2 regions of the Actinoplanes sp. NPDC051470 genome follow, and region 2 is predicted to be linked to the other one. Evidence: riboswitches for the same ligand, from Rfam matches in the RefSeq annotation. Region 2 holds a riboswitch; the other holds the start of a gene.
The links. A riboswitch is a leader RNA that binds a small molecule or an ion and turns the genes downstream of it on or off. The one in region 2 is predicted to bind S-adenosylmethionine.
Positions count from the first base shown of each region.

Region 1: linked by a shared signal. The riboswitch ahead of AB0M54_RS47205 (aminotransferase class V-fold PLP-dependent enzyme) and the one ahead of thrC (threonine synthase) in region 2 are both predicted to bind S-adenosylmethionine.

Region 1 is NZ_JBFBAA010000065.1:485-12,450, reverse strand. Features, by position in the region: gene AB0M54_RS47255 (hypothetical protein) at 1-530, shown strand, start outside; gene AB0M54_RS47250 (hypothetical protein) at 645-878, opposite strand; gene AB0M54_RS47245 (LysR family transcriptional regulator) at 1,287-2,117, opposite strand; gene AB0M54_RS47240 (SDR family NAD(P)-dependent oxidoreductase) at 2,241-3,020, shown strand; gene AB0M54_RS47235 (carbohydrate ABC transporter permease) at 3,363-4,187, opposite strand; gene AB0M54_RS47230 (sugar ABC transporter permease) at 4,187-5,131, opposite strand; gene AB0M54_RS47225 (ABC transporter substrate-binding protein) at 5,133-6,449, opposite strand; gene AB0M54_RS47220 (sugar isomerase) at 6,470-7,360, opposite strand; gene AB0M54_RS47215 (alpha-glucosidase/alpha-galactosidase) at 7,432-8,733, opposite strand; gene AB0M54_RS47210 (DeoR/GlpR family DNA-binding transcription regulator) at 8,839-9,618, shown strand; SAM riboswitch class IV at 9,642-9,756, shown strand; gene AB0M54_RS47205 (aminotransferase class V-fold PLP-dependent enzyme) at 9,774-10,946, shown strand; gene AB0M54_RS47200 (M20/M25/M40 family metallo-hydrolase) at 10,929-11,966, opposite strand, start outside.
Region 2 is NZ_JBFBAA010000001.1:818,628-830,593, forward strand. Features, by position in the region: gene AB0M54_RS04030 (GNAT family N-acetyltransferase) at 1-290, shown strand, start outside; gene AB0M54_RS04035 (hypothetical protein) at 292-738, shown strand; gene AB0M54_RS04040 (GNAT family N-acetyltransferase) at 735-1,733, opposite strand; gene thrC (threonine synthase) at 1,987-3,270, opposite strand; SAM riboswitch class I at 3,279-3,408, opposite strand; gene AB0M54_RS04050 (ABC transporter permease subunit) at 3,464-4,279, opposite strand; gene AB0M54_RS04055 (alpha/beta fold hydrolase) at 4,384-7,146, opposite strand; gene AB0M54_RS04060 (AAA family ATPase) at 7,233-9,437, shown strand; partial or broken gene AB0M54_RS04065 (DUF3263 domain-containing protein) at 9,434-9,658, opposite strand; gene AB0M54_RS04070 (ABC transporter permease subunit) at 9,817-10,818, opposite strand; gene AB0M54_RS04075 (ATP-binding cassette domain-containing protein) at 10,815-11,807, opposite strand; gene AB0M54_RS04080 (DeoR/GlpR family DNA-binding transcription regulator) at 11,882-11,966, opposite strand, start outside.

The DNA.
Region 1 (11,966 bases), on a different contig from region 2:
CGTTCCTGCTCGGCACCTATGTGGTGCTTCGCTTCGGGGCAGCCGCACAGCATGCCGCCGAGGCGGAAGTCGTGCGTCAGGGGCTCCCCGCCGAGATCCTGATACTGCATGGCATCGACTTCGGCGGAAGCGAAACGCTGGCGATCGTGCTGGTGCTGATCCTGGTGACCCTGGCGATGCTCAACCTGGCCGGCAAGCGGATCGGCCGGATCCTTTCGTGGATCTTCCACCCGATCCTGTTCGCCATGGGTGTCGTCATCATCCCGGGGCAACTGTTCACCACGCAGCTGCTGGAGTCGTCAATCAAGCGCTTCGGTGATCCCGCGCTCGCGCGCGTCGATGTGCCCGCCTTGGTCGATGCGGCCGCCGACGCGATGCCCGGCTGGTTGCCCGCCGCGACCATCGCCAAGCTCATGCTGACCACCGTGGGTTCGGTCGTCGTGATTGTCTTGCTCGCAGCGCCATCGGCGAGAAGGTACTTCCGAACTCACCAGAAAGGTGCCCCTGTTTCCCGCGAGAACTTGATCTAGGCAATCAAATCCTCGCAGATCAGGTGCACCTTTCCTGTATCAGCCCCAACACGCGGTCAACCTGTCTGAATAGCCGAGGTCGGCAGATCCGGTTACCGCCCGGCACGCCGGCCGTCACTCTGTGTAGTCTGTCGTCTCAAGGTGCTGCGAAGGCTCGGCCGCCGGCTCGATGCTGAGCTCGTCTGCGCGGATCAGGATCTCCAGAGCGTGGCTAACGTCGGGGGCGGTCGAAGGCATCTGGACGTAGAACTTCCTGGTCGTGCTCTCGTCGGCGTGCCCGAGCTGGGCGGCGGCTTCGGTGACCAGGCCTTGTCCGCTCAGGACGGTAGCGACGGTCTTGCGGAACACGTGGGGACTCACCCATTTCAGTGCCTCCTTCTGGAAGGCGCGACCGCCGTTCGCGAATCAGCGAAATAGCGTTCTGCCAGCGGCAATCGCCACGATTCGGCCGATTTCGAGGCTACGGGTTACGGCCGCAGGAGACGGATCCGACGGATGGGCGGGCCTCGAAGGGAAGCGGGATCTGCCCGGTCAGCCCGGGATCAGAGCCGATCGCGGCGGATCGCGCCGTGTGCGAGGGACCTGGCCTCAGCGCCGAGGAGCCCCGCCCCCGCTTGGCGCCGATGCCAGCTGTGGCGGGTGCGTGAGCGCCCGAGCGGGTTCAGATGGTGATCGGCCGTACTTCGCCGCGGTCGCCGATCTGAGCGACGGTGACGGCGAATCCCGTTGGCCCGCCCCGGCTCAGTACCGCTGGGTCTACCAGGTGGCCAGTCTGACGAGCGCGGCGACCTCCCGCGACCGGCTCCGAGACGGCCAGACGAGGTGCGTCGTGATCGGCGGGGCATCGGTCACCGGGACCGAGACGACGCCGCTGGTCAGGGACGGGCGGGCCGACTCGGGCAGGACGGCGCAGGCGCGGCCGAGTGCGATCAGTTGGAACAGCTCCGTCGCGTCGCGGATGGCCGGCCCTGGGCCGTCCGGATAGGTGCCGTCGGCGAGCGGCCAGCGGGGTCGCGGCAACCCGGGAAGCTCGTCCGAGGTCAGCGTGGCCCGGGCAGCCAACGGATGACCGACAGGCAGGACCGCCATCTGACCCTCGACGGCGATCACCTCGTGTTCGAGGCCGGTTGCGGAGTAACACCGCTCCTGCAGGACAGCGACGTCGGCACGTCCGTCGCGCAGCATCTGCTCCGGCTCGGCGCCCCCGGGCTGGACCATGGCCACCTCGACGGTGACCGCGTCCGGCTCGGCGGCGTACGCGTCGAGCAGCTGCGCCAGCAAGTCGACGGCGACCCCGGCCCGGGTGACCAGCATCAGGCCGGTCCGTTCTCCAGCCCGGCGGGTGCGGCGGGCGGCTGCTTCCACCGCGTCCAAGGCGTTGCGGCCCTCATGCAACAGCACCGAGCCGGCTCGGGTGAGGGCGACCGTACGGCCGGTGCGCTCGAACAGCTTTGTGCCGAGGTGACGCTCGATCTTCTGCACGGTCCGGGTCAGTGCCGGTTGCGCGATGCCAAGCCGCTTGGCTGCCCGCCCGTAGTTCGACTCCTCGGCGACGGCGACGAAGTACCGCAGTTCACGCGTCTCCACGGCGGCGACTCTACCTGCGATTGATAACCGCGCGGCATTGGTTGGCTGCTCTGCTGGCATTGGATGCCAGCTGATGCGACGCAAGGATAAGGCGTCACCTTCGCTCGATGGGAGTTACCAATCATGAATCTGGAGCTGAAGGGCAAACGTGTCCTCGTCACCGGCGCCAGCAAGGGCCTGGGCCTCGGCATCGTCAAGGCCTTCCTCGCCGAGGGCGCCACGGTAGTCGCCGTCGCCCGGCACAGCACCCCCGAGCTCGACGCCACCGAGGCCACCTTCATCGCCGCTGACCTTTCCGACCCGGACGGGCCACGGCAGATGGTTCGCGCGGCCGGCCCCCACCTCGACGTCCTCGTCAACAATGTCGGCGGCGGCAACCCGCCGGCCGCCGCCTTCGACGACCCCCTCGACGGAGACGACGAAGTCTGGGCGGACCTGTTCGCGCTGAACCTGTCCGCGGCCGTGCGTACGATCCGCGCCGCGTTGCCGGCACTGACGCAGGCACGCGGGGCCATCGTCAACATCAGCTCAGACGCTGCGTTGCGGCCCGGCGCGGCTCCTATGCCGTACGCCGCCGCGAAGGCGGCCCTCAATTCGTTGTCGCGGGGACTGGCGGAGAAGTTGGCACCTCAGGGCGTCCGGGTCAATACCGTCACCCCCTCCGGGGTACGCGGTTACAGCCAGGAGGGTCCGGATGGCTACGTCGCCAACCTTGCGAAACATTTGGGCATGGAGCACAGCGCCCTGCTCGAAGTACTGCCGTCCCAGGGCGGCATGCTGACAGGCAGGCTGGCCGAGCCGGAGGAGGTCGCCCCTGCGGTGCTGTTACTCGCCTCCCCGGTCTGCTCGAGTGCGATCGGCGAGAACTGGACCGTGACGGCAGGCGCGGTGAAAGCCGTCTGACGCACGCAGGGTGGGCTGTGACCAGCTGGTAGCGAGCACCTGGTTCTTGTCCTTTTGGGGCATGGCCCACCCGCTCGAAGGTGGAAGGGCACCCGACCTCTTATCCATTCAGACTCATGGGCGCTGTGAAGCCTGGCAGGGTTGAACCCACTCTGAAAAGACCCGACCCAAAGCCCGCGCCGGCGTCGGGGGTTTGTCGCGCAGCGACGAAGGGTGACCCCTCACGCACGTCGCCGGGAGGGCGGCCGCGGAAGCGAAGCGTGCGGCCGCCCGGACGGGCCCTCGGCGGGAGCAGCGATCAGCACCCACCACCCACCTACGACAGGCTCTTGATCCTGAGGTTCAGCCTTTCAATCCGGTGAAGGTCATGGTGGCGATGAACTTCTTCTGGGCGATCAGGAACGCGATGATCAACGGCATCGTCGCGATCACGTTGCCGGCCATCAGCTCCGCCCACTCGGTGCGTCGGGTGCCCTGGAAGCTGGCCAGCCCCACCTGCATGGTGAACTTGGCGTCGTCGCTGATCGCCACCAGCGGCCACAGCAGGTCGTTCCAGCTGGACAGCAACGTGAAGACGGCCAGCGTGGCCATCGCCGGGCGGGCCAGCGGCAGCACCACGCTGATGAACGTGCGCAGCGTCGACGCCCCGTCCAGCCGGGCCGCCTCCTCGAGTTCGACCGGCAGCCCCAGGAAGAACTGTCTCATCAGGAAGATGCCGAACGCCGAGGCCAGCCAGGGCACGAACGCCGCGGCCAGGGTGTCGACGATGCCGGCCCGGGCGAACATCAGGTAGGTCGGGATCATCAGCAGCTGGATCGGGATCATGACCGTGGCCAGGATCAGCACGAAGGCCAGGCCGCGGCCGGCGAACTTGAGCCTCGCGAAGCCGTAGCCGGCGAGCGAGCACAGGACCAGGTGGGAGGCCACCGCGATGGCCGACACCAGGACCGTGTTGGCCAGCCAGCGCACCACCGGCGTCTCGGTCAGCAGTCCTTTGTAGCCCTCCAGGTGCAGGCCGGTGGTGGGTAGCAGCTTGGGCGGGAACTGGTTGATCTCGGCGGTGGACATGAAGGACGTCAGCACCATCTGGATGAGCGGCAGCACGAAGATCAGCGCCATCGGCATCAGCAGCAGGTGCCAGGGGCTGAAGGGAAGCCTTCGTCGCATCAGAACGCCTCCGTGCCGCGGCGGCGCCCGTACCAGATGACCAGCAGGGACAGCAGCAGCGTGACCGCGAAGAGCAGGTACGCGGCGGCCGCTCCGTACCCCAGCCTCTGAGTCTGGAACGCCAGCTCGTAGATGTAGTAGACGACGGTCTGGGTGCTGTTCAGCGGGCCGCCGCGGGTGGTCGTGTAGATCAGGTCGAACAGTTGCAGCGCGGTGATCGTCTGCCAGATCGCGGTGAAGACCGTGACCGGCCGGAGTTCGGGCAGGGTGACGTGCCAGAAGATCCGCCACGGGGAGGCGCCGTCGGTGCGCGCCGCCTCGACCAGCTCCTTCGGGATGTCCTGCAGGGCGGCCAGGTAGATGACCGCGGTGAAGCCGATCTCGCCCCACAGCGCGATGACGCAGATGATGTACATCGCCTGGTTGGGGCTCTCCAGGAACTGCTGGGCGGGGATGCCGACGCGCCGGAGGATCTCGTTGGCCGCGCCGAACTGCGGGTTGAAGACGAAGCCGGCCAGGATGCCGGTGGCCGCCGCGGACGCGACGTACGGCACGAAGATGCAGGTGCGGTAGAAGCCGATCAGCCGGATCTTCTGGTTCAGCGCGACCGCCACCAGCATGCCGACGACGATCGAGGCGGGTACGAACAGCGCGGTCAGCAGCAGCGTGTGCTGGGCCGCCGCGGCCATGTCGGGATCCTGGGCCAGCCGCTCGTAGTTCTGCCATCCGACCATCGTGGCCGGCGCGATGCCGTTCCACTTGGCCCGGGAGATGAAGAACGCCCAGACCGCGGGGAACAGCGACAGCCCGACCACGATCAAGGTGGCCGGCCCGGCGAACGCCCAGCCGGTCAGGTGGCGGGACAGCGCCCGGCGGCGCGGGTCGCGCCGCCGGTGACCGGCCGGTGCCGCGGACCGCGGCGTTGCGGCGAAGGTCAGCGCCATCTCACTCCTCCACGGCGTCGGCGGACTTCTTCGCCGCCGCGTCGAGGGCCTCCTTGGGCTGCGCCTTGCCCTGCAGCACCTGGGCGATCGCGTCGCCGACGTTGCGGGACAACACCTCGTAGCCCGCGACGGTCGGACGCGCCTTCTTGGCGTTCTGCAGGTTGTCGAAGAACTTCTGGCCGCCCTTGTACTCCGCGGTGTACTTCTTGAACGCCTCGGAGGTCTTCTCCGTGTCCCGCAACGGCAGGTTACCCACGGCCAGGTTCCACTTGGCGTCGGTTTCCGCGCTGGTCAGCCATTTGGCGAAGTCGCGGGTGGCGCCGGCCCGGTTGGCGTCCTGGTGGTCGAAGAGCACCCACAGGTCGGGGCCGGAGACGGTGGTGTGGTCGCCGTTGGTGCCGGGCAGCAGGGCCACGTCGTAGTCGAGCTTGGCCGTCTTCAGGTCGAGCAGCGACCACGGGCCCGAGATCATCATGCCGACCCGGCCGCTGTTGAACAGCGGGCCGTACTTCTCGTCGGTCTGGTCCAGGTACATCGACTTGTCGTCGACCGCGATCTGCCGCAGCGTCTCGAGCGACTTCACGCCGGCGTCGGAGTTGAAGGCCGGCTTGGTGCCGTCCAGGATCTCGCCGCCGTTCTGCCACAGCAGCGGCCACAGGTGCCAGGTGGTGTCCTCGCTGCCGGAGACCGAGTACGCGGTGCCGTACTGGTTCTTGGCCGGGATGGTCAGCTTCTTCGCGGTGGTGCGGAAGTCCTCCCAGGACCAGTCGTCCTTGGGGTACGCCAGGCCGGCCTGGTCGAACAGCTTCTTGTTGTAGATCACGGCCAGGTTGTCCACCAGCGCCGGCACGCCGATCACCTTGCCCTTGGCCGTGGCCACCTCGCGGGCCGCCGGGGAGAACTCGTTCCAGCCGAACGACGGCTCGTTGACGAACGACGTCAGGTCCTGCGTCTTCCCGCTCGCGCCCAGGTCACCGGCCCAGCTGCCGAAGGCGTACGAGATGTCGGGGTAGCTGCCCCCGGTGAAGCCGGCCGACAGCTTGGTCAGCAGGTCGTCGGTGGTGGGTGCGCCCGGCGCGGCCTTGATGGTCACGTTCGGGTGCGCCTTGGAGTATTCGGCGGCCAGTCCCTCCGCCACCTTCTGCGCCTCGGTGGTCTGTCCCGTCCACCAGGTGATCTCGACTTTAGCGTTGGGGTCGTACCCCGCGGCGGCGTCCTTGCCATCGTCGGTCGATCCGCCCATGCAGGCGGACAGGAGAAGAAGTGTCGCGCTGAGCCCGCCCAGGAGCAGGCGGCCGCGGCGGAGGGGTGTCGTCATCGGCAATTACCTCAATTTCGTCAGGCCACTGCGTCCGTCAGGACGACCGACCGGGTGAGCAATCGGGGGCGGTCGGGATCGAGGCCGCGGTGTGCGGCGAGGGCCAGCGCGAAGCGCTGGGCGAGGACGAGCTGGGCGAGCGGGTCGAGGCGATCGCGGTACGCGGTGGCGCCCGCGCCCCGGGCCACGTCGTCGAGGCCGGCCGGCACGTCGCCGAACGACCAGACGATGCTGTTACGCCCGGCCACCGCCACCGGTCCGTGCCGGAAGTCGCCGGCCGGGTAGGACTCGGAGTACGCCTGGGCGGCCTCGCGAACCTTGAGGGCGGCCTCGTGGGCCAGCCCGACGGTCCAGCCGGTGCCCAGGAAGACCAGGTGCTCGATGTTCTGCGGGTCGGCCGGCAGGTCGGCGGTGAGCGCCTTGCGCCCGTCCGCGGCCAGCCCGGCGAGGTCCTCGCCGAACGCGGCCCGGGCGAGCGCCAGCACGGTGGTCGGGAAGCGGGTCTGCACGACGCTCCGCTCGTCGGCGAAGTCGAGCAGCAGCCGGGTGTCGGTGAGCCCGTCGACCGGCATCCCGGGAACCGCGGTGATGACGACCTTGTGCGCGTCCGCCGGGGCCTGGCGGAGCGCCTCCAGCACCTCGGTGGAGGTGCCGGACCGGGTGACGGCGACGATGCGGTCGTAGCGGCGGCGCGGGACGTACTCGGACGCGCAGATCGCGTCGGTCTCGCCGAGCCCGGCATTCTCGCGCAGCTCGGCCATGCTCTGCGCGACGAACCAGGAGGTGCCGCACCCCATGATCAGCATGCGTTCACCGGGCGCGGCCAGTGCCGCGGTGGCCTCCCCGGCCAGCCCGAGTGCCTGTTCCCAGACGTCGGGCTGGCTGGCAATCTCCGAGGACGTGTGAGTCATGTTCGAGGATTATGCTCGTTTGTGATCGCTTAACAAGATCCCGGCGACAAACGAACATCCTGTATTGAGCGTTACACCGTGACCCGCAGCGCAGTCGGCAGAAGTTCACGATGCGCCGCCACCAACTCGTTGCACAAGTCCCAGATCGCGTCGACGCTGAGCGTGGCCGCGGTGTTCGGGTCGACCATGGCCGCCTGGCGGATCTTGCGCGGGTCGTTCTCGATCGCCGCGGCCACGGTCAGCTGGCCGACCGAGACGAAGCTGCGGTTCAGCGCGGCGCACTGCGGCGGCAGGGCGCCGACCCGCTCCGGGCGTACGCCGAGATGGTCGACCACGCACGGCACCTCGACCGCGTAGCCGCTCGGCAGGTTGCTGATCAGGTCGTGGTTGGCCACGTTGCCGTGGATGCGGCGGAGCTGCCCGGTGACCATGCTGTGGATGACCTGCGGGGCGTACTCGGTGGCGTCCCGGCTGACGTCCAGCGGCTCGCCGGCCCGCAACGACGCGCGCGTGGCGTGGTACTCCTCCACGTTGCCGGCGCTGATCCGCAGGTAGTCGCCGACCGGGATGCGCAGCCGCTCGATCTCGTCGTCGAGGTGCAGGTACCAGGGCAGGTACTCGGACGAGTGCTCGCTGGTCTCGGTGGGGAAGTAGCCCAGCCGCCGGTACATGTCCATCCGGACCCGTCGTCGCAGCTCGGGCTCCCGCTCGAGCAGCTCGTCCAGGCGCGGGTAGAGCGACTCGCCGTTGTGCTCGAACCGCAGCAGCCACGCCTGGTGGTTCACGCCGGCGCCGGTGTAGTCGATCTCCTGGTGCGGGACGCCGAGCAGGTTGCCCAGGTCGTGCACGGTCCAGAAGACCGAGTGGCAGAGGCCGACGGCCTTCAGGCGGGGCTGCGCCGCGGCCAGGTAACCGATGTTCATGGCCATCGGATTGGTGTAGTTCAGCAGCCACGCGTCCGGGCAGATCTCCAGCATGTCGCGGGCGATCCCGTCGAGCACCGGGAACGTGCGCAGGGCCCGGAAGATGCCGCCGACGCCGAGCGTGTCGGCGATGGTCTGGCGCAGGCCGTACTTCGCCGGGATCTCGAAGTCCTTCACGGTCGCCGCGTGCATGCCGACCTGGATCGCGTTGATCACGAAGTCGGCGCCGTCCAGCGAGGCCCGCCGGTCCAGGCTGGCGGTGATCACCGGCTTGGCGCCCAGCTGCTCCGCGGTACGCCGGGCGATCGCCTCCGCCGTCTCCAGGCGCTCCGGGTCGATGTCGTGCAGCGAGAGCGTGACCTCGCGTAATTCGGCGAAGGAAAGGATGTCGGCGAGCAGTTCACGGGTGAACACCACGCTGCCCGCGCCGAGGAAAGTGATCACAGTCATGGGCGGATTCTCGTGACGAAGGTTGCGAACGCGCAAGCAGATCTGGTTTATCGCTTGAAAACGAACTAGCCTGACTGCGCGTTTGATCAACCCTGGGAGTTGCACATGCCGCCGAGCACCCTGCGCCGCGCCGATCGGGTGTCCGCGATCCTGGAACGCGTCGCCAGCCACGGCTCGGTCGACGCCGGTCACCTGGCCGGCGAGTTCAAGGTCTCACCCGCAACGATCCGGCGCGACCTCCAGGTTCTGGAGGATCAACGGCTGCTGTCGCGTACGCACGGCGGCGCGGTCGCCGTCGATGTGGCCTACGAGCTGCCGGTGCGCTACCGGGTCGGCCAGCACCGCGAGGAGAAGGCGCTGGTCGCCCGGACCGTCGCGCGCATCCTGCCGAAGGGCCCGCTCACCCTGGGCCTGACCGGCGGCACCACCACCCACCTGCTGGCCCGCCTGCTCGCCGAGCGGGTCGACCTGACCGTGGTGACCAACGCCCTGAACATCGCGGCCGAGCTGGCGCTGCGCCCCCGGCTCAAACTGATCATGACCGGCGGCGTGTCCCGCACCCAGAGCTACGAGCTGGTCGGCCCGATCGCCGACCAGGCGCTCCAGGGCCTGAACATGGCGGTCGCCGTGGTCGGCGTCGACGGCATCAGCGCCCGCGGCGGCCTGACCACCCACGACGAGATCGAGGCGAACACCAACGCCACCATGATCCGCCGCGCCGACAAGGTCATCGTGGTCGCCGACGGCTCCAAGATCGGCCGCATCTGCCTGGCCGGCATCTGCGCCGTCACCGACGTGGCCACCCTGGTCACCGACTCCAGCGCCGACGAGGCCGGCGTCGAGGCCATTCGCCGGATGGGCACCGAGGTCGTCGTCGCGAGCTGACGGCTCTGCTAATCTCGGCGACAGGTCATGAGTGCCAGCGGAAAGCCCCGGCTCGCTGGCCGGCAACCCTTGCGTTCGCGATGGGGTGCCCCGGGTGAAGACCAGGCTCGCGTCAACCGGCGTGGGCAAGCGCGGACCCTCCCGGAGGTGCATCCATGTCCGCCACCCTCCTGTCCACCGAACTCGACGTCGTCGGGCTCACCCCCGACTTCACCCACCTCGACTACGCCGCCTCAGCGCCCTGTGTCCGCGCCGCGGCCGACGCGGTGAACGCCCTCCTCCCGTTCTACGGCAGCGTGCACCGGGGCACCGGGCTCCGGTCACAGACCTCGACCCTGGAGTACGAGCGGGCCCGCGACACGGTGGCCGAGTTCGTCGGCGCCCGCCCCGGCGACCACGTGATCTTCACCCGCAACACCACCGACGCGCTGAACCTGCTGGCCCGGGCCCTGCCCGCCGGCACCACGACGGTCGTCTTCGACGGCGAGCACCACGCCAACCTGCTGCCCTGGCCCGCGGCCGTCCGCATCCCGTCGCCGTCCTCGCCGGACGCCGCCGTCGCCGCGCTCGACGCCACCCTGGAAAATCTGGGCAAGAACGTGCTGGTCGCGATCACCGGGGCAGGCAACGTGACCGGGGAGATCTGGCCGGTGCGCCGGCTCGCCGACGTCGCCCACCGGCACGGCGCCCGGGTCGTGGTCGACGCCGCGCAGCTCGCTCCGCACGTACCCGTCGATCTCGATGATCTCGGCGCCGACTATCTCGCGCTGTCCGGTCACAAGCTGTACGCCCCGTTCGGGGCCGGTGTGCTGGCCGGGCGCGGCGACTGGCTGGACGCTGCCGAGCCTTACCTGCGTGGCGGCGGGGCGAGCGCGGCGGTCGGCGACGACCCGGCCGACGTCACCTGGACCACCGGCCCGGCCCGGCACGAGGGCGGCACCCCGAACCTGCTGGGCGCGGTTTCGCTCGGCGCCGTCTGCGCGGCCCTGCTGCGCGCCGATCGGGCCGCCCTGCTGGAGCACGAGCAGAGCCTCATCGACGGCCTCGGCGGCGTGACCCTGTTCGGCGGGGCGGCGCCGCGGGTGGGCATCGCGTCGTTCGTGGTTCCCGACCCGGCCGGGGTCGCCGCGAAGCTGGCCGACGACTACGGCATCGGGGTGCGCGCGGGCCAGTTCTGCGCCCACCCGCTGGTGCGGCGCCTGACCGGCGCGACCTCCCAGACCTGCGAGAACGGCGGACTGCTACGGGCCAGCTTCGGCCTCGGCTCGACCACCGAGGACGTCGAGCGGCTCGTGCGGGCGCTGACCGAGCTAGGCCTGCGTCAGTAACCGGGCGAGCACCCGGGTGCCGAAGGTCAGCCCGTCCACCGGCACCCGCTCGTCCACCCCGTGGAACAGCGACGCGAAGTCCAGGTCCGGCGGCAGCCGTAACGGCGCGAACCCGAAGTGCCGGATCCCCAGCCGCCGGAACGACTTCGCGTCGGTGCCGGCCGACAGCATGTACGGCAGCAGCCGCGCGCCCGGGTCCTCCGCCCCGATCGCCGCCGCCATCGCGTCGACCAGCCGCCCGTCGAACGTCGTCTCCACCGCCGGCATCGTGTGCCACTCCGGCTCGACGTCCGGCCCGAGCACCTTGACCAGCTCCTCCTTGAAGGCCTCGTCCCGCCCCGGGAGCATCCGCGCGTCCACCGTGGCGTGCGCGACCGACGGCACCACGTTGGTCTTGTATCCCGCCTCCAGCATCGTGACCGTGGTGGTGTCCCGCAGCGTCGCCCCCACCATCCGGGCCAGGTGACCGAGCCGCGCCACGAACGGTTCCGGATCATCCGGGTCGAACGGGATCCCGGTCATCTCCGACAGCCCCGTGAGCAGGTCGCGGACCGGCCCGGTCAGCACCAGCGGAAACCGGTGCTGATCCAGCCGGGTGACCGCCGCGGCCAGCTTGGCGACCGCGTTGTCGGTGTGCAGCAGCGAGCCGTGCCCCGCCGTGCCCCGGGCGTGCAGCCGCAGCCACATGGTGCCCTTCTCGGCCGTCTCGACCAGGTAGGCCCGCGCGCTGTCGCCGACCGTGACCGAGAAGCCGCCGACCTCACTGATCGCCTCGGTCGCCCCCTCGAACAGCTCCGGCCGATGATCCACCAGCCACGACGCCCCGTTGAGGCCACCGGCTTCCTCGTCAGCTACGTAGGCGAAGATCAGATCCCGCGCCGGCACCACCCCGTCCCGCTTGAACTGCCGAGCCACGGCCAGCGTCTGGGCCACCGCGCCCTTCATGTCAACCGCGCCGCGCCCCCACACGTAGCCGTCCCGAACCTCCCCCGAGAACGGGTGCACCGCCCAGTCCGCCGC
Region 2 (11,966 bases):
TCGGCCACGCCGGCGGCACGGTGCTGCCGGAGGACCCGGCGGCCACGGTCGTCTTCGCGGTCTACGTCACCCCGGCCCGGCGCGGCAGCGGCGTCCTCGCCGACCTGGTCGAGGCGGTCGCCGACTGGTCCCGGCAGGCCGGGCGGAACGAGTTGATGCTCGAGGTGGTGACCGGCAACGACCGGGCGGTCCGGGCGTACGAGAAGCTGGGTTTCACCGACACCGGCGTCCGCGTGCCCCACCCGGTGATCCCGAGCCTCACCGAGCTGCAGATGCGCCGGACGGCGTGAGATGCGCGCCCGCACGCTGCTGACCTGGGCGAACGGCACCACGCTGGCCGGCCTGGCGATCGCCCGGGCCAGCGGCGCGACGATCCGGCCGGGCCGTGACGGCGTGCTGATCGCCGAGGGCTACACCCGGCGGATCCCGAAGAACACCTGCTTCACCGTCGGGTCGGTGATCTTCACCCGGCGGACGGCGGAATGGCTGCTCGCCGACGAGCGGACCGACCTGTTCGGCCACGAGAGCCGGCACGTCGGCCAGTACGCCGCCCTCGGTCCGCTGTTCTGGCCGGCCTACTACCTGTTCTGCGGCTACTCGTACGCGATGACCGGCTCCTACGGCTGCCGCAACGCCCTGGAGAAGCACGCGGGCCTGCACGCCGGCGGCTACGACCCGGACCACCCGCTCCGCCCCTGGGCGGCGCGCTTCCGACGAAGGAGGAGCGAGAACGGCTAGACCGTCAGCTCCCACTGCATCCAGGTGTCCGCCGCCTTGAAGCCCATCGCCCGGTTGATCGAGAGCATGTACTCGTTGGCCGTGGCGTTGAACGTGTCGATCGCGGTCAGCGTCGGCTTGTGCTCGAGCGTGTGACGCAGGTTCCCCAGCTTGACGATCGTCCCGAGCCGGTGGCCGCGGTGGTCGGGGTCGACGATCGTGATGTGCTGCCAGATGTGCGTCTCCAGCGCGGGCGGCCCGGAGAGCGTCGACCAGGCGACCATCCGCCCGCTCGCCTCGTGCACCATCCCGGTGTGGAAGCGGTCCATGCCCCGGGCGAGCCGGTTCTGCTCGGACTCGCGGACCCGGTCGGCGTCGATCTTCTCCGGCTCGATCGTGAGATCACCCATCGGCGCGTCCTCGACCATCCGGCTGTCCAGGTAGGCGATGTCGTCGAGGTACTGGTCGGCGGGCATGCCCAGCCAGCTCAGCACCCGGTAGCCGGCGGCGTGCTCCCACGCCTCGGCGAGCATCGACGCGTGCCGGGCGGGGTCGACCGTGGTCAGGTCGAGCCGGCTGCGGGTCTCGGGCAGCGCGGCCTTGGCCCCCGCCGCCGCGGCGAAGGCGTCGCCGTCGGGGCGGTTCTGGACCGTCTCCGAGGAGATGTGCTTCCGGCCCTCGGCCCGGGTCCGCTCGATCGCCCAGTCGAGCAGGGCCCGGCCGACCCCGCGCCGGCGCAGCTCGGGGTGCACGTTCAGGTCGAGGCTGACCAGCTCGAGGTTGTCCAGCAGCGGCAGGCCCAGCTCGGCGGTGCCGGCCGGCTGACCGTCGAGCGTGGCCAGCGCGCGGATGTGCCGTTGAGCGGGGTAGCCCCGGCGCACCGTGTCGACGTAGAAGGGCTCCGGGATGTACGGGATGTCCGGCACCTCGTGGAGCTGGGCGGCCCTGGTCACCTGGTAGGCCTGGTGGAGGACGGACTCGTCGGAGCCGTCGAACGCGGCGACATCGATGCGCATCCCCACAGACTGGACGCACTACCAGTCCGCCGCGACCGAATTACCGGGAGAGATATTGGTCGGGAGGACACGCGCACAGCGCCTCCGGCACTGGGTCGTTGGGCCCCGGTAGAGATTGTCGCCAAGCTCGAAGGTGGGGCCTCGTACGGCGTCGCGTCCTCCCGCAGAGAGCATCCTGCCGACGTTGTGATCCCTTCGCAAGTCCTCGCAGGATGGAAAACGAACTTACTGTCGGATCACCGACTACACCCTGTTACCCGAGCAGGCCGGCGTCGCGAGCACCCCGCAGCGACGGCTTGATGCGGTGGGTGGGCCCGACCCGGTCGGCCACCGCGTCCAGCGTCTTGAGTCCCTCGCCGGTGTTGAAGACCACCGTCTCCTTGGCCGGGTCGAGCTTGCCCGAGGCGATCAGCTTCTGCAGGACGGCCACGGTCACCCCGCCGGCCGTCTCGGCGAAGACGCCGGTGGTGCGGGCGAGCAGCTGGATGGCCTCGCGGATCTCGTCATCGCCGGCGTAGTCCATCCAGCCGCCGGTGCGCTGGACCGCCTCGATGGCGTAGGCGCCGGCCGCCGGGTCGCCGATGTTCAGCGACTTGGCGATGCCGGTCGGCTTCACCGGGACGATCTGGTCGGTGCCGTTGTGCAGGGCCGTCGCGATCGGATTGCAGCCGGCCGACTGGGCGCCGAACACCCGCCAGCCGCCGGCCGGGGCCTCGACCAGGCCGATCTCGACCAGCTCGGTGAACGCCTTGTCGATCTTGGTGAGCAGCTCGCCACTGGCCATCGGGATGACCACCTGGGCCGGGATGCGCCAGCCGAGCTGCTCGGCCACCTCGTAACCGAGCGTCTTGGAGCCCTCGGCGTAGAACGGGCGGACGTTCACGTTGACGAACGCGGTGTCCTCGAACTCGTCGGTCTCGACCAGCTCGCCGCAGAGCCGGTTCACGTCGTCGTACGAGCCGTCGATCGCGACCAGCTCCCCGCCGTACACCGCGGTGGTGACGATCTTGCCCTGTTCGAGGTCACCGGGGATGAAGACGATGGACGGGACGCCGGCCCGGGCCGCGTGGGCGGCGACCGAGTTGGCCAGGTTGCCGGTGGAGGCGCAGGCGAAGCGGGTGAAGCCGAGGCCGCGGGCGGCGGTCAGGGCCACCGAGACCACGCGGTCCTTGAACGAGTGGGTCGGGTTGGCCGAGTCGTCCTTGACCCAGAGCGGCGCGTCCAGCCCGATCGCGGTGGCCAGCGCCGGGGCGCTGACCAGCGGGGTCAGGCCGGGGTCGAGGGTCACCCGGGTGGCCGGGTCCTGGCCGGCCGGGAGGAGCGGCGCATAGCGCCAGATGTTCTGCGGACCCGCCTCGATCTGGGCCCGGGTCACCTGGGCGATCGCCGCCGGGTCGTACGCGACCTCGAGCGGCCCGAAACACTCGTAACAGGCGTGCTGAGCGGCCAGCGGGAACTCGGCGCCGCAGGCCCGGCAGACCAGGGCGCGCGCGGGGCTGGAGGTGGTGGGAGCGGATGCACTGACGGTAGACGTCACGGAGATTCCTCTCATCTTTCCCATACCGAGATGGCTGGGCCGGAATTAGCACCTGCCGCGCGGGGCCTCGTCATCGAGACATGCGTGGTGGTTGCCGGGGCTTCGCAGGGCCGTTCCCTCTGCCCCTCTGGATGAGGTATTCAGTTGTTTCCCACACCTTACGTGCCCATCACGCTAAGCGAAAACGTGATGCTTATGACGTGATGTCCTTGCGGGTGAAGCGCCAGAACGCGAGAGACCAGAAGATCGTGGCGTACGCGACCGCGGCGATCGCCCCGCGCACCATGTCGTCGGTCTGCGGCGGGGTGGAGAGCAGCCCGAGCCAGGCGTCGCTGTAGTGGGTGGGCAGGAAGTCGCGGACCACCCCGAGCGCCTCGATCTGGTCCAGGATGCTGGACAGGATCCACAGCAGCACCGCGCCGCCGACCGCGCCCAGCGCCGCGTCGGTCAGCACCGACAGCAGGAAGGCCAGCCCGGCCACGATCAGCAGGATCACGGCCAGATAGCCGAGGATCCCGAGCAGCCGCAGCAGCCCCTCGCCGGGCGGGATCTCCGCGGCGATCGTGCTGCCCAGCGGGTGCCAGCCGTACCGCAGCGTGCCGACCAGCAGCGCCACCCCGGCCAGGGTGAGCAGGCCGAGCAGCGAGTAGGCCAGCGCCACCACGAGCTTGACGCCGAGCAGCCGCGCGCGCGGCACCGGGATCGCCAGCAGGTAGCGCAGGCTGCCCCAGGACGCCTCGCTGGCCACGGTGTCGCCGCAGAACAGCGCGACCACCACGACCAGCAGGAACGACGCCGAGACGAACAGGCAGAACAGCGCGAAGTTCAGCCCGCCCGAGGTGGCCAGGTCGACCAGGCTGGAGAACTGCCCGCCACCGTTGTCGTCGTCGCTCTCGCCGCCGAACTCGAACGCCACCAGCACGATCAACGGCAGAAGAGCCATGAAACCCAGAGCCAGCTGGGTACGCCTCCGTGAGGCCTGCCGCCTGACCTCGGCCCAGATCGGCATGGTGGCCGACGGCCGATATCCCGTGGCTGAGTTTCCACGCTCCGCGGTCCGGCGATCATTCGCCGTCGTGGTCGCGACCGTAGCCTCCCCGCTGCCGCTTCCCGTCATCGGTCTCCACTCCCCCGCGAGTTCTCGCCGACCAGAGCCAGGAAGGCGTCTTCCAGGCGGCGTCTCGGCACCACCCGATCGACACCGACCCCGGCCCGCACCAGCGACGCCACCACCTCGGCGCGCGGGGTGCCGTTCATGTCCACGATCAGCCCGTTCGCCCCGTCCGGCAGCACCGAGGCGACGCCCAGGCCGCCCAGCACCCGCGACGCCTCGGCCACGTCGCTCACGTCGATCTGCACCGACGGCGACTCGCCGACGATCTCGTCGACCAGCCCGGACGCCACGATCCGGCCCTTGTTGACCACCACCGCGTGGGTGCAGGTCTGCTCCACCTCGGCCAGCAGGTGGCTGGAGACCAGCACCGCCCGCCCGTCGGTGGCGTACCGCTTGAGCACCCGGCGCATCTCGGCGATCTGTGGCGGGTCGAGCCCGTCGGTCGGCTCGTCCAGCACCAGCAGCTCGGGCAGCCCGAGCATGGCCTGGGCGATGGCCAGCCGCTGCCGCATGCCGTGGCTGTAGTTCTTGGTCCGGCGGTGGATCGAATCGCCCAGACCGGCGATCTCCAGCGCCTCGTCGAACCGCGCGTCGGCCCACGGCCGCCCGGTCGCCTGCCAGTACGCCCGCAGGTTCTGCTCGCCGGTCAGGTGCGGCAGGAAGCCCGGCCCCTCGACCAGCGAGCCGACCCGGGACAGGATCGGCGACCCCGGCACCAGCGGGTTGCCGAAGACCAGCGCCTCACCCCGGGTGGGCATGGTCAGCCCCATCAGCACCCGAAGCGTGGTGGTCTTGCCGGCGCCGTTCGGACCGAGCAACCCGACGACCTGACCGCGCTCGACGGTGAAGCTGATGTCCTCGACCGCGACGAAGCCGTCCGCATATTCCTTGCGCAGGTCGCGCACGACCAGCGGGGTGTCGGCGAACTCGGCCACAGTCGGCGCCCGCCGCGCCCGGCGGCGGCGCAGCAGCAGCACCACGGCCAGCCCCAGCACGATGGCGGCGATCAGGCCGGCCAGCACGTACCGCCAGATCACCTGGGGGTTGCTGATCGGCGTGCCCACCATCGTGGGCAGTGTGAGCGTGGGCTCGACCGCGACCGTGTAGGTGGCCGGGGCGGCGGGCGTGAGATAGCCCTGGTCGGAGGTGGCCACCACGACGCGCAGCGCGTTGCCCGCCTCGATCCGCCGGACGATCGCCGGCAGGGTGACGGTGACCGGTTGGGCCTGGGCGAGGTCGCGCGGCAGGCCGGTGAGCCGGACCGGGGCGACCAGGCCGGCGCTCAGCGTCTCGGTCCCGGCCGGGTTCACGTCGTAGAGCTTGACGAACAGCGTCGCCTCGCCGGTCGGTGACGCGGCCCGCAGCCGGACGGTGGGCGCGCCGACCACGTCGACCGACTGCGCGACCGGCTCCGAGGCGAACGTGGCGTACTGGCCGGGGATGTCGCCGGCCACGCCTTCGAGCAGCGTGGACAGCCGGCCGCCGACGCCGGGCAACGAGGAGAGGCCGCCGGGATTGCCGTTGGGCGGGTTGGCGATCGGCTGCGCCGGGCCTTGCACGGAGATGTCGGTGCGGCCGGTCCCGCTGATGCCGGGGTACGCGTCGACCGAGTACCCGTTGGTGACCAGGCCGCGGTCGAGCGCGCTGAAACCGGCCACCCGCGAGTAGGTGAAGCTCATCGACGGAGCGGCGCCCTCGCCCTTCACGTAGTGGTTCAGCCACTGGACGGTCAGGAACTTGGTCCGGTCCTGATCGGTCTGCGGCCCGAGCCCGCCGTCGTGCCCCCCGGTGAACCAGGCGACCCGCACCGGCGTGCCGGCCGCCGCGATGCCGCGCGCGTTGGCGTCGGCCTCGGAGAGCGGGAAGAGCGTGTCCACCGCGCCCTGGATGAGCAGCGTCGGCGCCTTGATCCGGCCGAGCACGGCCTGCGGGCTCGACTTGCGCAACACGTCCAGCGCGGCCTGGTCGGGGATGCCGGTGGTGGCCATCGAGAGGTAGGCGGCACAGACGTCGGCGGCGAAACGTCCACAGGCGGGGTTGGTGCCGGGCGGGAGCTGGGCCGGCAGCCGCGGCGGCAGCTCGGCGCCGCCGGTGTCGGGCGAGTCGCCCGAGGCCGCGGGCGAGGCGGCGCCGTTGCCGAAGAACAGGCCGGCCCAGCCCTTCTTGAAGACGCCGGGCGCGCCGGTGCCGGCCGACTGCGGCAGGAACGAGCGGCCCAGGTCGTTCCAGGTGATCAGCGGGACGATCGCGTCGACCCGTGGGTCCTGGCCGGCCAGCATCAGGGCGAGAGCGCCGCCGTACGACCCGCCGACCACGCCGACCCGCGGGTCGCCGTTCGCGTCGGTGCGAACCTCGGGCCGCTGGGCCAGCCAGTCGAGCAGGCGCTGGGCGTCCCGGACCTCGTGGTCGGGACTGTCCAGGTGGATCTGTCCGCCGCTGCGCCCGAAGCCGCGGGCGGTCCAGGTGAGCACCGCGTACCCCTGCTCGGCCAGGTCTTCGGCGTCGGTCCGGACCGAGTTCTTGGTGCCGCCGAAACCATGCGCCAGCAGCACCGCGGGCACCTTGCCGTCGCGGTCGCGGGGCAGGTAGAAGCGGGTGTCCAGGTCGATCGTGGCCGCACCGGCCGGCGCCTCGGGCACGGTGACCATCTGGTCGGCAGTGGTCCAGGCGGCGCGGTCGGGCAACACGGCGGCCACCACGAGACCCGCGACGATCACCAGAACCGCCGCGGCGGACAGAACCCTACGACGGCCTGATTGCATGCGTGCAAAACTATCCCGCTCCAACTGTGCGAGTGCTGTGAACTGCGAGGGGATACGACCGGCGGGGAGACGCTAGCTTTGTACGCGTGGCAGACGATCTCACGCTGACCGTGACCCAGCGGCCCGCGGCCCTTGACGCTCGTCGCGGCATCGTCCGCCTGCATCCCGAGGTGATGGCGGCGCTGGCGATCAACCCGGGCGACCCACTTCGACTGGACGGCGCCCGCACCACGGCCGGCATCGCGGCCCGGGCCGAGGCGAGCGCCAGCCGCGCGCTGCTCTACGCCGACGACCTGACCATCGGCAACCTCGGCCTGCGCGACGGCGGCCAGGTGACCGTGACCCCGATCCCGGTGGTCGCGGCCCGCCGGGTCACGCTGAGCGGCCCGGCCGAGATCGTCGCCGTGGTCTCCCCCGAGATGCTCCGGCTCGCGCTGCTGGGCAAGGTGGTCAGCGCCGGCGACGACGTGTCGCTGCTGCCACAGGACGTGCTGCTCTCGGCCGATCACCGGGCGGCCGTCGAGGGCGCCCGGCGCAGCCTCTCCAACCGGGTCGGCTACGCCTGGACCAGCACGCTGCTCAAGGTGATCGACGTGGCCGAGGCGGACGCCGCGCTGGTCACCATGGACACCGTGGTCGGCTGGCAGGACGGGCACTTCGCCCAGCCGGCCGGCGCCCGGACGGAACGGCCCCAGGCGCCCGCGACCACCGACCCCGAGGTGCCGCCGCCCTCCATCGACGACCTGCCCGGCCTGCGCACCCAGGCCAAGGAGCTGACCGAGCTGCTCGACCTGGGCTTCCACCACCGCGAGGTGCTGGGCCGGCTGGGCACCACGGTGTCACTGGGCGTGCTGCTCTCCGGTCCGGCCGGATCGGGCAAGTCCGCGCTGGTGCGGGCGGTGGCCGCGGGCGTGGGCGCGCGGGTGCTGGCGATCTGGGGTCCCGAGCTGGCCGCGCTCACCAACGACGCCGCGGCCGGCCGGCTGCGCGCCGCCGCCCGGGAGGCTCGCACGGGCGGCCCGGCCGTCATCCTGGTCGCCGATGTGGAGGCGCTCGCCCCGCGTGCCGAGCCCGGTCCGATCGCCACGGTGTTCCGGCAGGTGCTGGCCGAGACGGTCAAGGCGGGCGTGGCGGTGGTCTGCACGACCAGCCGGCCCGAGACGGTCGATCCCGAGCTGCGCGCGCCCGACCTGCTGGCCGTGCAGCTCGCGGTGGCGCTGCCCGATCAGGCCATGCGCCGCGAGCAGCTGGGTGTGCTGACCCGGGGAATGCCGCTGGCCGAGGACGTGCGCCTGGACGACGTCGCCGGGCGTACTCCCGGATTCGTCGCCGCCGATCTCGGCGCCCTGGCCCGCGAGGCCGGGGTCCGCGCGGCCCTGCGCCAGAAGGAGGCCGACTCGCCGACGGTGGCGATGGCCGACTTCGAGGCGGCCCTCGACGTGGTCCGGCCGACCTCGATGGCCGAGTCGTCGCTGGAGGTCGCGGCGGTCACGCTGGACGACGTCGGCGACATGGCCGAGGTCAAGCAGGTGCTCACCGAGTCGGTGCTGTGGCCGCTGACCTACCCCGACACGTTCGCGCGGCTGGGCGTCTCGCCGCCGCGCGGTGTGCTGCTCTACGGCCCGCCCGGGTGCGGCAAGACCTTTCTGGTCAAGGCCATCGCGGGTACGGGTAAAGCGAACGTGCTGTCGGTCAAGGGCGCCGAGCTGCTCAGCAAGTGGGTCGGCGACAGTGAGAAGGCGGTGCGGGAGCTGTTCCGCCGCGCCCGCGAGGCCGCACCGACGCTGGTCTTCCTGGACGAGGTGGACGCGCTGGCGCCGCAGCGGGGGCAGGGCACCGACGGCGGCACCACCGACCGCGTGGTCGCGGCGCTGCTCACCGAGCTGGACGGTGTCGAGGAACTGCGCAACGTGGTGGTGATCGGGGCGACCAACCGGCCCGACCTGATCGACTCGGCGCTGCTGCGGCCGGGCCGGCTGGAACGACTGGTCTACGTGCCGCCGCCGGACACCGAGGCCCGCCTGGCGATCCTCAAGGCGTCGTCCCGCTCGGTGCCGCTGGACGACGAGGTCGACCTGGACGCGCTCGCCGCCGACCTGGACGGTTTCTCGTCGGCCGACTGCGCGGCGCTGATCCGTGAGTCGGCGCTGGCCGCGATGCGTGAGTCGCTGGAGGCGACCCGGGTGACCGCGGCCAACGTGACCGCGGCCCGCGGCCGGATCCGCCCGTCGCTCAACCCGGCCCAGGTGAAGTGGCTGGCCGAGTTCGCCGACCAGCAGGCGCGAGCCTAGCGGCGGCGGCTGCGCGCCCGGGTCGAGCGCAGGCGGCGGAGCCGGCCGACCAGCACCGGGTCGTGTTCGAGCGCGGCCGCGTTGTCCAGCAAGGCGTTCAGCAGTTGGTAGTAGCGCGTCGAGGAGAGCTCGAAGGTGTCGCGGATGGCCTGTTCCTTGCTGCCCGCGTGGCGCCACCACTTGGCCTCGAAGGCCAGGATCTTCAGCTCGCGCTCGGACAGCGCCGCGACCGGCGGCGCCTCGGCGGCGTGGGCGGTCGTGCAGGGAGCGGGCGGCCTCGGGGCCGGAAGACGCTCCACATCGGATGGTGAGGTTTCGGGGTGCATGGTGCTCCTGAGCACGGATCGAAGAGCATCGTACGAGCAACCCCGAAGCTACCTCATGTGATGTCGCGGCGTTGCATGGTCCACAGGGCGGCACCCACAATGACGACGAAGATCGCCACCCACAGGCCGCCGGCCATCGGCCAGGTCAGGGTCAGCGTGTCCGGCTGGCAGCCGTTGACCGCGGAATAGGCGCAGGACTGGTAATTCTCGAGTTTGATCTCCTTGTTCATCCAGGCGACCGCCCAGATCGGCAGCAGGAAGATCTCGCCGAACGGCACCGACGCCATGTTCAGCACCAGGAACAGCCCGAACTGCAGGACCACCACGACCCCGGCGGCCACGCCGAGCGCCACCGCGGTGTGCCGGCCCAGCGAGGCCAGCCCGAACCCGATCGCGGTGCCGAGCAGGATCAGCACGACCGCCCGCAGCTCGGTCAGCGCGGTCGACCGCCAGGCGCCGGCCGTCATGCCGTCGAGGGTGCCGCGCGTCGACGCGATCCCGATGAAGGCGAGCGTCCAGAGCACCGCGACGACCACGCTCAGCGCCGCCGCCGCGCCCAGCAGGATGCCCAGCTTGGTCCCCAGCACCTGGAGCCGGCGCGGCCGCCAGAGCAGCAGGTTCATCATGCCGCCGCTGCTCCACTCGGCGCCCACATAGGAGGCGCCGACCACGAACCCGAGCAGCACGAAGATCGCGGCGAACGTGGTCAGGACGGCGCCGAAGTCGGACTTGAAGGTGAACGTCGACGGCATGTGCCAGTCGGGCGAGAAGTCCTGCGGCTGCGGCTGGTAGAGCTGCGTGCAGTCGGCCGGCAGGCCGTTGGTGCCCGGCGCTCGCTCGCAGGTGAGCCGGTCCTGCTCGGCCTGGCGCACCGCGTCCTGGTACTCACGCTCGGCCGCCGCCTTGGCCTGGGCGACCTGCTCGGGGCCGACCTTCTCGTTGCTGAGGGAGATGCCCGCCGCGATCGCGACCATCACCGCCAGCGTCCCGGCGACCAGCCAGCGCACGAAACGGCGCTTGGTCAGCCGGCGCAGTTCCGCCGTGGCCAGGCTCACTGTCCCCACCCGCCCGCTCCGCCGGTCGCCGCCGCCGACTCGTCCACCTGCCGGTTCACCCCGTCGACGGGCGCCGTGCCGGTCAGCTCCAGGAAGACGCTCTCCAGGTCGACCGCCACCGGCGCCAGCTCGCTCACCCACACCTCGTGCTGCGCGAGCACCCAGGTGATCCAGGCCGGTCGGTCCACCCCGCCGACCATCAGGTGGTCGTCGGCCGCGGTCACCTGCGGCGCGCCCGCCGAGCGCAACACCTCGGCCACCGCGACCAGGTCGACTCCGGGTTCGACGCGTACGCGGACCCCGGCCGACCGGTTGTGGGACAGCACGCTGGCGACCGAGCCGGCCGCGACCCGGCGTCCGGCCGAGATGATCGTGACCGAGTCGCAGATCAGCTGGATCTCGCCGAGGATGTGGCTGGACACGACGACCGTCATGCCGGCCTCGCTGAGGGTGCGCATCAACGAGCGCATCTCCCGGATCCCGCCCGGGTCGAGCCCGTTGGCCGGCTCGTCCAGAATGAGCAGCTTCGGGTTCTTGAGCAGCGCCGACGCCACGGCGAGCCGCTGCTTCATGCCGAGCGAGAAGGTCTTGACCCGGTCCTTGGCACGGTCGCGCAGGCCGACCAGTTCGAGCACCTCGGGCACCCGCGGCCGCGGCACCCCGCCCGCGTCGGCCAGCAGGCTGAGCGTGTCCCAGGCGGTGAACGGCAGGAAGAACTGGGGGCTCTCGACGATCGCGCCGACCTGTCCGGCCACCGCCGGCAGGTGCTCGGGGACCTCGCGGCCGAGGATGGTCATGCGCCCGCCGTTCGGCTTGATCAGGCCGAGCAGCGTACGCAGCGTGGTGGTCTTGCCCGAGCCGTTGGGCCCGAGGAAGCCGTGCACCTGACCCGACTCGACGACCATGTCGAAGCCGTCGAGCGCGCGGCGCACCCCCTTGCGGCTCCGATAGGTCTTCTGCAGACCCTCGATCTCGAGTACGGCGGTCACGCGAGCACCTTATGTGCCCGGTTCCACATTCAGGCGCGGTTTGGGCGCCCCGGAGGCGAATGTGCGACAGGGCATCAAGCCACGATGACCTCGACGCCGACATCACGGAACCCGGCCAGCGCGCTCTCCGGGGCGGTCGAGTCGGTGACCAGCACCTCG